One region of the Klebsiella sp. CSG-1 genome, then DNA from elsewhere that is predicted to be linked to it. Evidence: predicted binding sites of a transcription regulator. Region 1 holds the regulator's gene; the other holds the start of a gene.
The links. The regulator CRP, encoded in region 1, controls carbon source genes, mostly activating them, when cyclic AMP is high. The targets are predictions, from matches to a motif close to ATGTGANNNNNNTCACAT.
Positions count from the first base shown of each region.

Region 1 (6,145 bases):
AGATGCTGCTCCATTGTACTTAACGGGCCCCGGCTCACCTCCACATCCTGCGACTCCATAATATTCACATCGCCAGCGCTGCCGGGACCGTCGGAGTCCAGCCGCTGTTGACAGCGCTGGAGCGCAATCTCACAGGATTCCAGGTAACGCCGGGCCAGCTCCGGCGTCAGCATATTGTGCTCGCGGGCGAGGGTGGTCATGGCGTTGATATGCTCAACAATAAACTGGCTGTGGGTGACCCACAGTTTCATATCATCAAGATAATGTGTGTTAAAACCGGGTTCCTGCATGGCCTGATTCAGCGAGTTATACAGCGAGTTATGTGCCTGATTGACGCGCATCCGGCGATAGGCCAGCGCCGGGGCCTGATGATCGTCGCTGAGAATTAGCCTGATCGCTTCCTGATCGGCTTCCAGCGCGTCGTGAGCGTTTTTACGCAGTAGCCCGCTTTGCCATTGCGGCCATAGCCAGACCATGCCGCCAAAGGCGATAAGGCAGCCGATAAGCGTATCGATAAGCCTGGCGACAATATACTGCTCGCCGTTGAGCGTCAGAAGCTGCAGGGTATACACCGCCGTCACGGTAAAGCCAACCATCGCCCAGCCATAATGCTTGCGAATAATCAGGTAGCTCAGCAGCGTGACGAGCAGCATCGCGGAGAGCGTATAACCCTCCGGGACGTGAAAGTGCAGCGCCAGGCCGGCGATAGCCAGACCGGCAAGTGTACCTGCCGCCCGATGGACGATACGTACCCGCGTCGCGCCGTAGCCGTTTTGGGTCACAAAAAGCACCGTCATCAGGATCCAGTAAGGCTTGGGAAGGTTCAGGGCGCTTCCCATCAGGCTCGCGGCCGTTAACATCACGCAGATACGCGCAGCGTTACGTAGCGCCGGCGATTTTAATGAGAGATAGCTCTTTAGCGCGGGCAGCAGCGGCAGACGGCGCTCTTTATCCGCCATCAGGTTGCGAGCATACAGCGGGCGCTGGGTACGCAGCACCCGGGCTATTCGGCTGAAGTGCCAGGCGCAGAACTGCCCTACCGGGTTGTCCGGATGCTGCCAGGCGATTTTCTCCAGCGCGCCGATTTGCTTATCCATATGAAAGCGTTGCGGGTAGCGGTGGTAGAGAATGTCATCGGCCAGCACCCGCAGGCGTGCGGCAACGGTTTGTGCGTTCCAGCGGATCACCGCCTCGGCATGGCTGCGCTCTACCAGTTTTTGTACTTCTTCGGGTTGGTGCAGGCTGACGGAGATATGTTCCTGCAAATCCAGCGCCATCTGAAATGCCCGCAGCAGGCGCTTGTGGTCATTGCGCTGGTTCGCCGCCAGCATATGCATCTGCTGGTAGCATTGGGTGATCAGGTCCACCACCTTCTGCTGGCGCGTGAGCAGCGGCGGCAGTGAAGTGGTGGGATCGATATGCTGGGTCAGCAGGCTGTATTTGGCTTCGCAGTAGTTAGCCAGCTCGCGATAAAGCAGGCTCAGCGATTCGCGCAGCGGCTGCTCGCGCCATAGCCAAAACCAGAACCAGTTAAACAGGCCGTACCACAGCGTCCCGAGGGCGTAGATCAGCAGTGGCTCCCAGACGGGCATGTTCCCGGCAAGGCTCAGGGTAAAGATTGCGGCAATTAACGACGCGGGCAGAAGCCTGGCGTGCAGAGAGCTGATCTCCGCCGTTACGCCCAGCAGTAGCGCCAGGCCGCTGAGAATCAAGGGCAGCGGGATATCCTGCTGAAGAAGAAGCTGGACCACCAGGCTACAGCCGGCAAACAGCGAGCCGCCAATAATCAGACGTTTAAAAAAGCGTTTGTGCGGCGTATCCAGACCGGCGACGTTACAGCAGGCGGGCACCAGCGAAAACAGCAGACCTTGCTGTAAGTGACCGAGGAGGAGACCGATTGCGACAGGCAAACACAACACCAGCGTTTGCCGCAGTGCATAGTTGACTTCCGGGTGGTAAATCAGCCTGCGCCACATAGAGGGAAAACAAAAACGGCGTGTTGCGTAAGCAACACGCCGTTTTATCGACTTAACGCGTACCGTATACGACGATAGTTTTACCGTGTGCGGAGATCAGGTTCTGATCTTCCAGCATCTTCAGGATACGGCCAACGGTTTCGCGGGAACAGCCAACGATCTGACCAATTTCCTGACGGGTAATTTTAATTTGCATACCATCAGGGTGGGTCATCGCATCCGGCTGTTTTGCCAGGTTCAACAGCGTCTGAGCGATGCGCCCGGTGACGTCGAGGAAGGCAAGGTTACCCACTTTTTCTGAGGTCACCTGCAGACGGCGAGCCATCTGCGACGACAGGCGCATCAGGATATCCGGGTTAACCTGAATGAGCTGACGGAATTTTTTGTAGGAGATTTCGGCCACTTCACATGCGGTTTTCGCACGTACCCAGGCGCTACGCTCCTGGCCTTCTTCAAACAAGCCTAATTCACCGATGAAATCGCCCTGGTTGAGGTAAGAGAGGATCATCTCTTTACCTTCTTCATCCTTGATGAGCACAGCCACAGAGCCTTTGACGATGTAGTACAACGTTTCTGCTTTTTCACCCTGGTGGATCAGCGTGCTTTTAGATGGGTACTTATGAATGTGGCAATGAGACAAGAACCATTCGAGGGTAGGGTCTGTTTGCGGTTTGCCAAGCACCATGCGCGGTTATCCTCTGTTATAAGCTATCTCCGGGTGCCGACACTACACGGCATCCGGGCATGCAATCGTATTGTTTCCCTATGCCTGGGAAACGGCTGGTGAGTTTTCTTCAGCCTGTAATGTGAACTCCTCTGCATACATGCAGTACATCAATGTAATACTGTAGCATCCCGACTGTTTTAGCATAGCTTTTGCCGCATGTCTCCTGGTGTCTCGCTTCAGCATGATGCAGGTCGCCTTCCGTTGCGAGAATTGTTATGTACGCGTAATCTGTCAGGAAAATTGCAACCTCGGAGTTAAATTTTATGCAAGCTCGTGTGAAATGGGTTGAAGGGTTAACCTTCATCGGAGAGTCGGCGTCAGGTCACCAGATTCTGATGGACGGCAACTCCGGAGATAAAGCGCCAAGCCCAATGGAGATGGTGCTGATGGCGGCGGGCGGATGTAGCGCGATCGATGTCGTGTCTATTTTGCAGAAAGGTCGTCACAACGTGACCAACTGTGAAGTCAAGCTGACGTCTGAACGTCGGGAAGAGGCGCCGCGCCTGTTTACCCATATCAACATGCATTTTATCGTCACCGGTAAGGAGCTGAAAGAGGCGGCCGTTTCCCGTGCGGTGGATCTGTCGGCGGAGAAATACTGCTCGGTGGCGCTGATGCTGCAAAAAGCGGTGAATATCACCCACACCTATGAAGTGGTGGAAGGCTAAGCAGCCTTCCCGGAGAGCGACGCAAACGCCTTATCCGGGAGCCGTGAGTGAAGGACGAAAACCCCGCTTAGCGCCAGGCGCTCGGGGTTTTTTAACGTGGTTAACTGATTTTCTTCCCTTCCATCAGTCGTTCGACTAGCGGCGTCATGATGAGCTCCATCGCCAGCCCCATTTTCCCGCCAGGCACCACCAGCGTATTGATATGCGAGATAAACGACCCCTGCAGCATCGCCAGCAGCCAGGGGAAATCGATATCCTGCAGGTTGCGGAAATGGATCACCACAAAGCTTTCATCCAATGACGGAATGCCCTTCGCCGCAAACGGGTTGGAGGTGTCGACAGTGGGAACGCGCTGGAAGTTGATATGGGTGCGCGAAAACTGCGGCGTGATGAAGTTGATATAGTCTTCCATTGAACGGACCACGGAATCCATCACCGCTTCACGGGAGTGGCCGCGTTCACTGGTATCGCGGATGAGCTTCTGAATCCATTCCAGGTTGACGATAGGCACCACGCCGACCAGCAGGTCGACATTCTGCGCGACGTTATACTGCGGCGTAACAACCCCGCCGTGCAGCCCTTCATAAAACAGGACATCGGTCGGTTCCGGTAGCGGTTGCCACGGTGTGAATGTGCCCGGCACCTGATTCCACGGCACCGCCTCATCATAGGTATGCAAATACTTGCGCGACTGGCCGCTACCGTTACGCCCGTACTCAAGGAAGGTGTTTTCCAACAGACCGAAGTCGTTGGCTTCCGGACCGAAGTAGCTGATGTGTTTCCCCTGATCGCGCGCTTTGCGGATCGCCATGTCCATTTCCGGGCGGGTATAGCGATGGAAGCTGTCGCCTTCCACCTCAGCGGCACGCAGGTTTAGCTGTGCGAAAATTTTACGAAAGGCGAGGCTGGTGGTCGTGGTTCCCGCGCCGCTGGAGCCCGTGACGGCAATCACCGGATGTTTGGCAGACATAACAACTCCCAGATTAAACGATGTGTGGCGCCGCCTTAGCCGTGAAACTGCTTGCGGGGCATGATATTGACCGTCTCGTGCAGTTCTGACCACACCAGTACGGCTTCTCCGCTTTTCAATTGCTGTTTGACGTCGGCGACTTTATCCGCCAGCGAGCGTTCATGTTCACCATAATCGGTGCCTTCACGCAACACAAAGCTTTCGATCAGGTTATCCAGCGTTTCGGGATCCAGATCGTGCCAGGGAATAATCATTTTTGTGCTCCCAACCAACGGGTTAACCAGTCCGGGATACGCTTTTCCAGCCACATTTCCGGCTTGCGCAGCGTGCCGCCGACGAATCCGACGTGTCCGCCATTTTCTGTCAGCTGATACTCGACATTTACCGGGAGTTGCTCTTGCGGCGGAATGGAGTGGTGGTCCATAAAAGGATCGTCCTTCGCATGAATGATCAACGTCGGTTTAGTAATGTCGCTGAGCCGCGGCATTGCGCTACACTGGCGATAGTAGTCCAGCGCATCCGCAAATCCGTGAATCCGGGCAGTGATCATATCGTCAAACTCGCGGATGCGGCGCATACCTTTGAGCTGGCGCAGATCAACCGGTAGCGAGCCGGGATAGGCTTTCAGCTTACGCGCGGCGTTGGCCTTTAACAGATTGAGCAGATAACGTTGATAGACCCGGGAAAAGCCCTTGTCCATATGATAGCTGCAGGCTTCGAGCATGAACGGGGCTGAGACAATAACCGCGGCATCCAACGGGACATTATCGCCTTCTTCGGCCAGCAGGCAGCCCAGCATATTGCCGCCCAGCGAATAGCCGACGGCGGCGGTCGGCACCGCACCCCATTCGCGTTGTAGCCAGTGCAGGAACCAGCTGCCATCTTCGGTTTCACCCGAATGATAGATGCGGTTATTGCGATTGGGTTCGCCGCTACAGCCGCGGAAATGCATCACCACGCCCAGCCAGCCGCGCTGCATGGCTGCATGGATAAGGCCATGAGCATAGGGGCTGTGCAGGCTGCCCTCCAGCCCGTGGAACACGACCAGTCGCGGTTTATGTTGCGCCCCGGCGGGGTCTTCGCTCCACGCCAGATCGACAAAATCACCGTCCGGGAGTTCAAGTCGCTGCCAGTGCGGCGTGAATCCCAGCTTACGGCGAATCAGGCGCGGCAGCATGGTCTGCAGATGACGATTGCCCACGCCGCGCATAGGGTGAAACTCGCGCGAGTCGTCTTCGGGGGGCGTCATTTCTGTGGGGGTGATTTCAACCATAGCACCAGAGCAGTTAATCATCTTATAAAACAGTATACCGCGCATGAAGTGCGCAGGTTATCCAATATGTGGTCTTGCGGCCTGCGCTATAGGTTACACGAAATTGAAGCCGGATGAGGACTGCTCTTGCGGGATAAGGATGACCCGCTACCCGGGAGGGCTGGAAGGGGAAACGGCCCCGCCAGGAGCGAATGGCCGTGGGGCTGGCTCAAAACATGCTGTTGCCGCTGGCGGTTTTTTCCGGAACCGTCTGAATAACATCCCAGTGCTCAACGATCTTGTTCTGCGCATCGAGGCGGAAAATATCGATAATCGCCCGGGTGACGCCCGGCTCGCGGCCGGTGGACGCAACGTGCAGAACGACATAGTCGCCGTCGACAATCACCCGTTTAATCTCGCTGTGAGAGTCGGGGAATTTCTCTTTCAGAAAGGCGATGAATTGACGAAAGCCTTCAGGCCCATCCTTCGCGCCAGGATTATGCTGGATATACTCCTGCCCTAGGTAGATTTTTGCGGCATCAAAGTCTTTAT
Region 1 covers NZ_JBWNLD010000005.1:475,697-481,841, forward strand. Annotated here, with positions in the region: gene AC007G_RS15445 (YccS/YhfK family putative transporter) at 1-1,976, opposite strand, end outside; gene crp (cAMP-activated global transcriptional regulator CRP) at 2,029-2,661, opposite strand; gene AC007G_RS15455 (OsmC family protein) at 2,967-3,371, shown strand; gene AC007G_RS15460 (phosphoribulokinase) at 3,472-4,341, opposite strand; gene AC007G_RS15465 (YheU family protein) at 4,377-4,595, opposite strand; gene AC007G_RS15470 (hydrolase) at 4,592-5,590, opposite strand; gene AC007G_RS15475 (nuclear transport factor 2 family protein) at 5,823-6,145, opposite strand, start outside.

Region 2 (6,145 bases), on a different contig from region 1:
TTGGTGACCAGAGTACGGCCGTCAACGCCCATACCACCGATGGATTCCGTTGCCCAAATCGGGTCGCCGGAGAACAGTTCATCATATTCCGGAGTACGCAGGAAGCGAACCATACGCAGTTTCATGACCAGGTGGTCAATCATTTCCTGAGCGTCTTGTTCAGTGATTTTGCCTGCTTTGATATCACGTTCGATGTAGGCATCCAGGAAGGTGGATACGCGACCGAAGGACATTGCTGCACCGTTCTGAGACTTAACGGCGGCCAGGTAGCCGAAGTAGGTCCACTGGATAGCTTCCTGTGCGTTGGTTGCCGGACCAGAGATATCGCAGCCGTATTTCGCTGCCATTTCTTTGATCTGACCCAGAGCACGGTGCTGTTCAGAGATCTCTTCACGCAGACGGATAGTCGCTTCCAGGTTTACGCCGTTTTCCAGGTCAGACTGCAGAGACAGGAACTGTGCGTATTTGTCTTTCATCAGGAAGTCGATACCGTACAGCGCAACGCGACGGTAGTCACCGATGATACGGCCACGGCCATACGCATCCGGCAGACCAGTCAGAACGCCAGACTTACGGCAGTTCAGAATGTCTTTGGTGTAGACATCGAATACACCCTGGTTATGGGTTTTACGGTATTCGGTGAAGATTTTTTTCAGCATCGGGTCCAGTTCGCGATCGTACGCTTTGCAGGAACCTTCAACCATTTTGATGCCGCCGAACGGGATAATCGCACGTTTCAGAGGCTTTTCAGTTTGCAGACCAACGATTTTCTCAAGAGCTTTGTTGATGTAGCCCGCGTCATGAGAAGTGATGGTGGATGCGAGGGAAGTGTCGAAGTCAACAGGCGCGTGAGTGCGGTTTTCCTGTTTAACACCTTCCATAACGTTGTCCCACAGCTTGGTTGTCGCTTCAGTTGCGCCAGCCAGGAAGGACTCGTCGCCTTCATACGGGGTATAGTTTTTCTGGATAAAGTCACGTACGTTGACTTCTTTCTGCCAGTCACCTTTCGCGAAACCTTCCCAGGCTGTGGCTAACTTTTCATTAAGCTCGGACATGTAACACCTACCTTCTTAAGTGGATTTTTTATTTACTGCCTGAAACGGCCCTTAGTGATGGTCGTCGCCACGCAGGTAAATGACCCAGTATGTCAACCCAACCAGCAGACCACCGCCGATAATGTTCCCGATAGTTACCGGAATCAGGTTATCAGTAATGAAGTTCATCACGGTCAGGTGAGAGAAATTTTCCGGAGCAGAACCAATAGCGGTCCAGAATTCCGGGCTTGCAAAGTCGCGGATTACGATACCCAGCGGGATCATAAACATGTTAGCGATACTGTGCTCAAAGCCGCTGGCAACAAACATAGCCACGGGTAAAACCATTATCATGGCTTTATCCATCAGGCTGCGGCCGGAGTAGCTCATCCACACCGCCAGACAGACCATCAGGTTAGCCAGGATCCCCAGACACACGGCTTCAATAAATGTATGGTGCATTTTGTGGTCGGCGGTTTGCAGGACGTTAAGGCCCCAGGCACCGTTGGCGGTCATATACTCGCCAGATAACCACATCAGCAATACAAACAGCAGTGCGCCTATCAGGTTACCAACATAGACGTTGAGCCAGTTTCTTGCCAGTTGACCCCAGGTAATTCGTCCGCTGGCTTTCGCCACGACGATAAGAACGGTGGAGGTAAACAGGTCGGCACCGCAAATGACGCAAAGAATCAGGCCGAGTGAAAAGCAGATCCCCCCAATCAGTTTAGCAATCCCGAAAGGCATCGCGGCAGTGCCGGTTGTCGCCGTAATATAGAAGACAAAAGCAATGGAAATGAAAACACCAGCGGTAATCGCCAGATAAAACGTCTTCATCGGGTGCTTTGTCGCTTTGTAGACACCTGCTTCTTCGGCGACTTTCGCCATGGCTGCAGGGAGTAAAAGATCAAAAGGGTTGTCAGCTTTCACACTAACTCTCTCTTTATAAAAGTTGGCGGTGAGATACTAACAAAGCATTATAGAAGGGAAATTGATGTAGATCATATCCCACCGGAACTATAAGCCCTGAATATGTGTGGTTTTGACTTATTATGGAAATAAATGATTGTTTTAGATGAAAAAAATAAATTTTAAAATTTACAACTTATGTTGATTTTTTTCATTTTGGGCCGCTCCGGACGGTTAATTAAAATGGGGTATTTTTTATTAAAATTAACAATCCCAAGCTGATGCGTAAAAAAAGTTTACTGTAAATTAACGTTGCAACCACAAATTAGCGCGGGTCTACTTAGCGATGAAAAACGGGGTCTTTATCGACCCCGTAAATAATGTGGCTGGCAGTAAAATGAAGCCTTATTTAGCCCAGAATGCCGTTTTTGCCCGCTGCAGTTTTTCATAGGCTTTCAGTAAAGACTGATGGGCCGGGAAAGCCTGGAGATCGCTATCTACCGCCTGCAGGCCATAGAACGGCGCTTCACCGCTCATCGCCGCGCTGGCGGCTTCAACCGCATCAGCGCCGTACATACGGATAAAGGCATTCAGGTACTGCAGAGGCTGGCGCTCTTCTTCCTGACTGAGCAGCAGCAGCGTCTGCAGGCAGCGGTAGTAATTTGCGCGTTCCGCACTGAAGATAGACGCATTGAATTCAATGGTCCATTCCGTCCAGATCAACGCCTGCTCCAGATCGCCGCCGGCCAGCGCCAGCATGGCTTTCAGTTCGCCAATACGCAGCGTATACCAACCGTTGTCTTTGCCCGTCGCCAGGCCCAGCAGCTCGCGTACGCGGGTGAAGTCATCATTCCCTTCATCGTCCAGTTGCTCGATCAGCGCCAGATAATCTTCTTTTTCCCATTCACTGCCCGGCAGGGAGAGCAGGGTTTCGCGCAGATGGCTGCCCATGCTGTTATTGGCCAGCCACAGATCTTCCGCTGGATAAATGTCTGACATTCCCGGAACGATGATGCGGCAGGCGTAGACGCTCAGGTGCTCATAATCGGCGATGTAAACTTCTTTATCTTCTTCTTTAAAGATAGCCATCAGGGTGGCGAACTCTTCTTCCGTCGTGCCGGAGAAGCTCCAGTCGACGAACGGGTAGTCGGCATCCTGTTTGAACATATCCCAGGAGATAAGACCGCTGGAATCAATAAAGTGGGTTTCAAGATTGGCGTGTTCGGCCACTTCTTCGTCATCGAAGGTAGGGGGGGTAAAGACATCGAGGTCTTTCAGGCTACGGCCTTGCAGCAGCTCGGTGACGGTACGTTCCAGGGCGACGCCGAAGTCCGGATGTGCGCCGAAAGAGGCGAAGCAGGTTCCGTTCGTCGGGTTAAACAACACCACGCAGATAACCGGATATTTGCCGCCCAGCGAGCCATCGTAAGCAAAAATCGGGAAACCTTCGGCTTCCAGCTTATTGATGGACTCCACCACACCAGGATAACGCGCCATGACCTCTGCCGGAATTTCTGGCAGGCTGATGCTCTCCGCGATGATGCGGTTTTTAATATGACGCTCGAAGACTTCCGACAGCGCCTGAACGCGCGCTTCGTTCGCCGTGTTGCCCGCTGACATACCGTTAGAGACATACAGGTTGCCGACGATATTCATCGGGATATAGACGGTTTCGCCATCGGACTGGCGGGTGAACGGCAGGCCGCAAACGCCGCGTTCGTCGTTGCCCGACTGCAGGTCGACCAGCATGCTGGCGGTCAACTGATCGTCAGGATCGTAGAATGCGCGCAGACGAGGATCCAGCAGACCTTCCGGCACTTTATCGTCTTCAGTCAGCGGGAACCATTTCTCATTGGGATAGTGGACGAACGGTCCGTTAGCGATGGTTTCGCCCAGCCAAAAGTCAGCAAAAAAGTAGTTGGTGGACAGACGCTCGAAATATTCGCCAAGAGCCGAGGCCAGCGCCGCTTTTTTGGTCGCCCCTTTGCCGTTGGTGAAACACAGCGAGCACTCTTTATCACGGATATGTACTGACCACACGTGCGGTACGGGATTCAGCCATGAGGCCTCTTCAATATTAAATCCGAGGTCGAGCAATTTCTGCTGGAAGCGAGCGATGGAATCTTCCAGGGCGGCATCTTTGCCGGGAATAAACGTTTGAGTCATGGCGATCACTTTTATCGTACGTAAAGCGCGCAATGATACGGCTTTTAGATGACCGGCGCTATCTCCATCGTCTGGCTATCCTTACTGACACCCGATAACTGTACAGGCGTTAACCATGAAGGCATTTGATTGGCATCGTATGGCGTTGGATAAAGTGCCAGTGGATTTTTTGGCTGAGGTGGCGCTCAGGAGCGTATACACCTTTGTCCTGGTATTTATCTTTCTCAAAATCACCGGCCGACGCGGCGTGCGGCAGATGTCGCTGTTTGAAGTCCTCATTATCCTGACCCTCGGTTCCGCGGCGGGGGATGTCGCTTTCTATGACGATGTCCCGATGCTGCCGGTGCTGGTGGTTTTTGTCACTCTGGCGCTGCTTTACCGGCTGATTATGTGGCTGATGGGCAAAAGCGAGACGCTGGAGAACCTGCTTGAGGGTAAACCGATCCCGGTCATCGAACAGGGGGAACTGGCCTGGAAGAATTTACAGGCGGAAAACATGACCGAATTCGAGTTTTTTATGGAACTGCGGATCAACGGCGTCGAACAGCTGGGACAGGTCCGGTTGGCTATTCTGGAAACGAACGGGCAAATTAGTCTCTACTACTATGCGGATCGGGACGTCAAAGCCGGTCTGTCTATTTTACCTCCGCCCCATAATGCAAGCTTCGCCACCATTCCGCGCGACGATGAATATGCCTGCGTACGTTGTAGCGCAGTTCTTAAGCTCCGCGCCGGGGATAAACAATTATGTCCGCGCTGCGCAAATGCAGAATGGTCGCGGGCCAGCAGGGCGAAAAGAGTCACCTGACAGCAATTATGTCGGTTTTATGACGTCAAGCCGGCAGATTCTTTTGTGTGACGGCAGCCACATTTCGTGGCTGCTTAGTTTTACTCGTTGCGGTGCGTGTCACTGAATGATAAAACCGATAGCCACAGGAATAACTTATGCCCGCGATGGTTCGCGGACAGACAACATAGCAACGTGGTGAGGGGAAATGGCTCAGGTCTATAACTTTAGTTCGGGCCCGGCAATGCTGCCGGCGGAAGTTCTCAAACTGGCACAGCAGGAGCTGTGTGACTGGCATGGTCTGGGTACGTCGGTCATGGAAATCAGTCACCGTGGTAAAGAGTTTATCCAGGTGGCCGAGGCGGCAGAACAGGATTTTCGCGATCTGCTCAATATCCCTTCCAACTACAAAGTATTATTCTGCCACGGCGGCGGTCGCGGTCAGTTCGCGGGCGTTCCGCTGAACCTGCTGGGTGATAAAACCACCGCTGACTATGTCGATGCCGGTTACTGGGCGGCAAGCGCGATTAAAGAAGCGAAAAAATATTGTTCGCCGAATTCCATTGACGCGAAAATCACGGTTGACGGCCTGCGCGGAGTTAAGCCGATGAGCGAATGGCAGCTGACGCCAGGCGCGGCCTATCTGCACTACTGTCCGAATGAAACCATCGACGGCATCGCGATTGATGAAACGCCGAATTTTGCTGACGACGTCGTGGTTGCGGCGGATTTCTCCTCCACGATTCTCTCTGCCCCGATTGATGTCAGCCGTTACGGCGTTATCTATGCGGGCGCACAGAAAAATATCGGCCCGGCGGGCCTGACGCTGGTGATTGTACGTGAAGACCTGCTGGGTAAAGCCAGCATCGCCTGTCCGTCAATCCTCGACTACACCGTACTGGATGCCAACGACTCCATGTTTAACACCCCGCCGACGTTCGCCTGGTACCTGGCCGGTCTGGTGTTCAAGTGGCTGAAAGAGCAGGGCGGCGTGGCGGCTATGGACAAAATCAACCAGCAAAAAGCCGATTTGCTCTATGGTACGATCGACCGCAGCAGCTTCTATCGTAACGATGTGGCAGCGGCTAACCGTTCCCGTATGAACGTCCCGTTCCAGCTGGCCGACAGTGCGCTGGATAAACTGTTCCTTGAAGAGTCCTTTGCCGCAGGTCTGCATGCACTGAAAGGCCACCGCGTAGTGGGCGGCATGCGTGCCTCTATCTATAACGCGATGCCGCTGGCGGGCGTG
Region 2 covers NZ_JBWNLD010000001.1:71,373-77,517, reverse strand. Annotated here, with positions in the region: gene pflB (formate C-acetyltransferase) at 1-1,055, opposite strand, end outside; gene focA (formate transporter FocA) at 1,107-1,964, opposite strand; gene ycaO (30S ribosomal protein S12 methylthiotransferase accessory factor YcaO) at 2,349-4,109, opposite strand; gene AC007G_RS00460 (DUF421 domain-containing protein) at 4,225-4,917, shown strand; gene serC (3-phosphoserine/phosphohydroxythreonine transaminase) at 5,105-6,145, shown strand, end outside.
Region 2: the regulator CRP is predicted to act here: its motif matches at 2,024-2,041, upstream of focA (formate transporter FocA).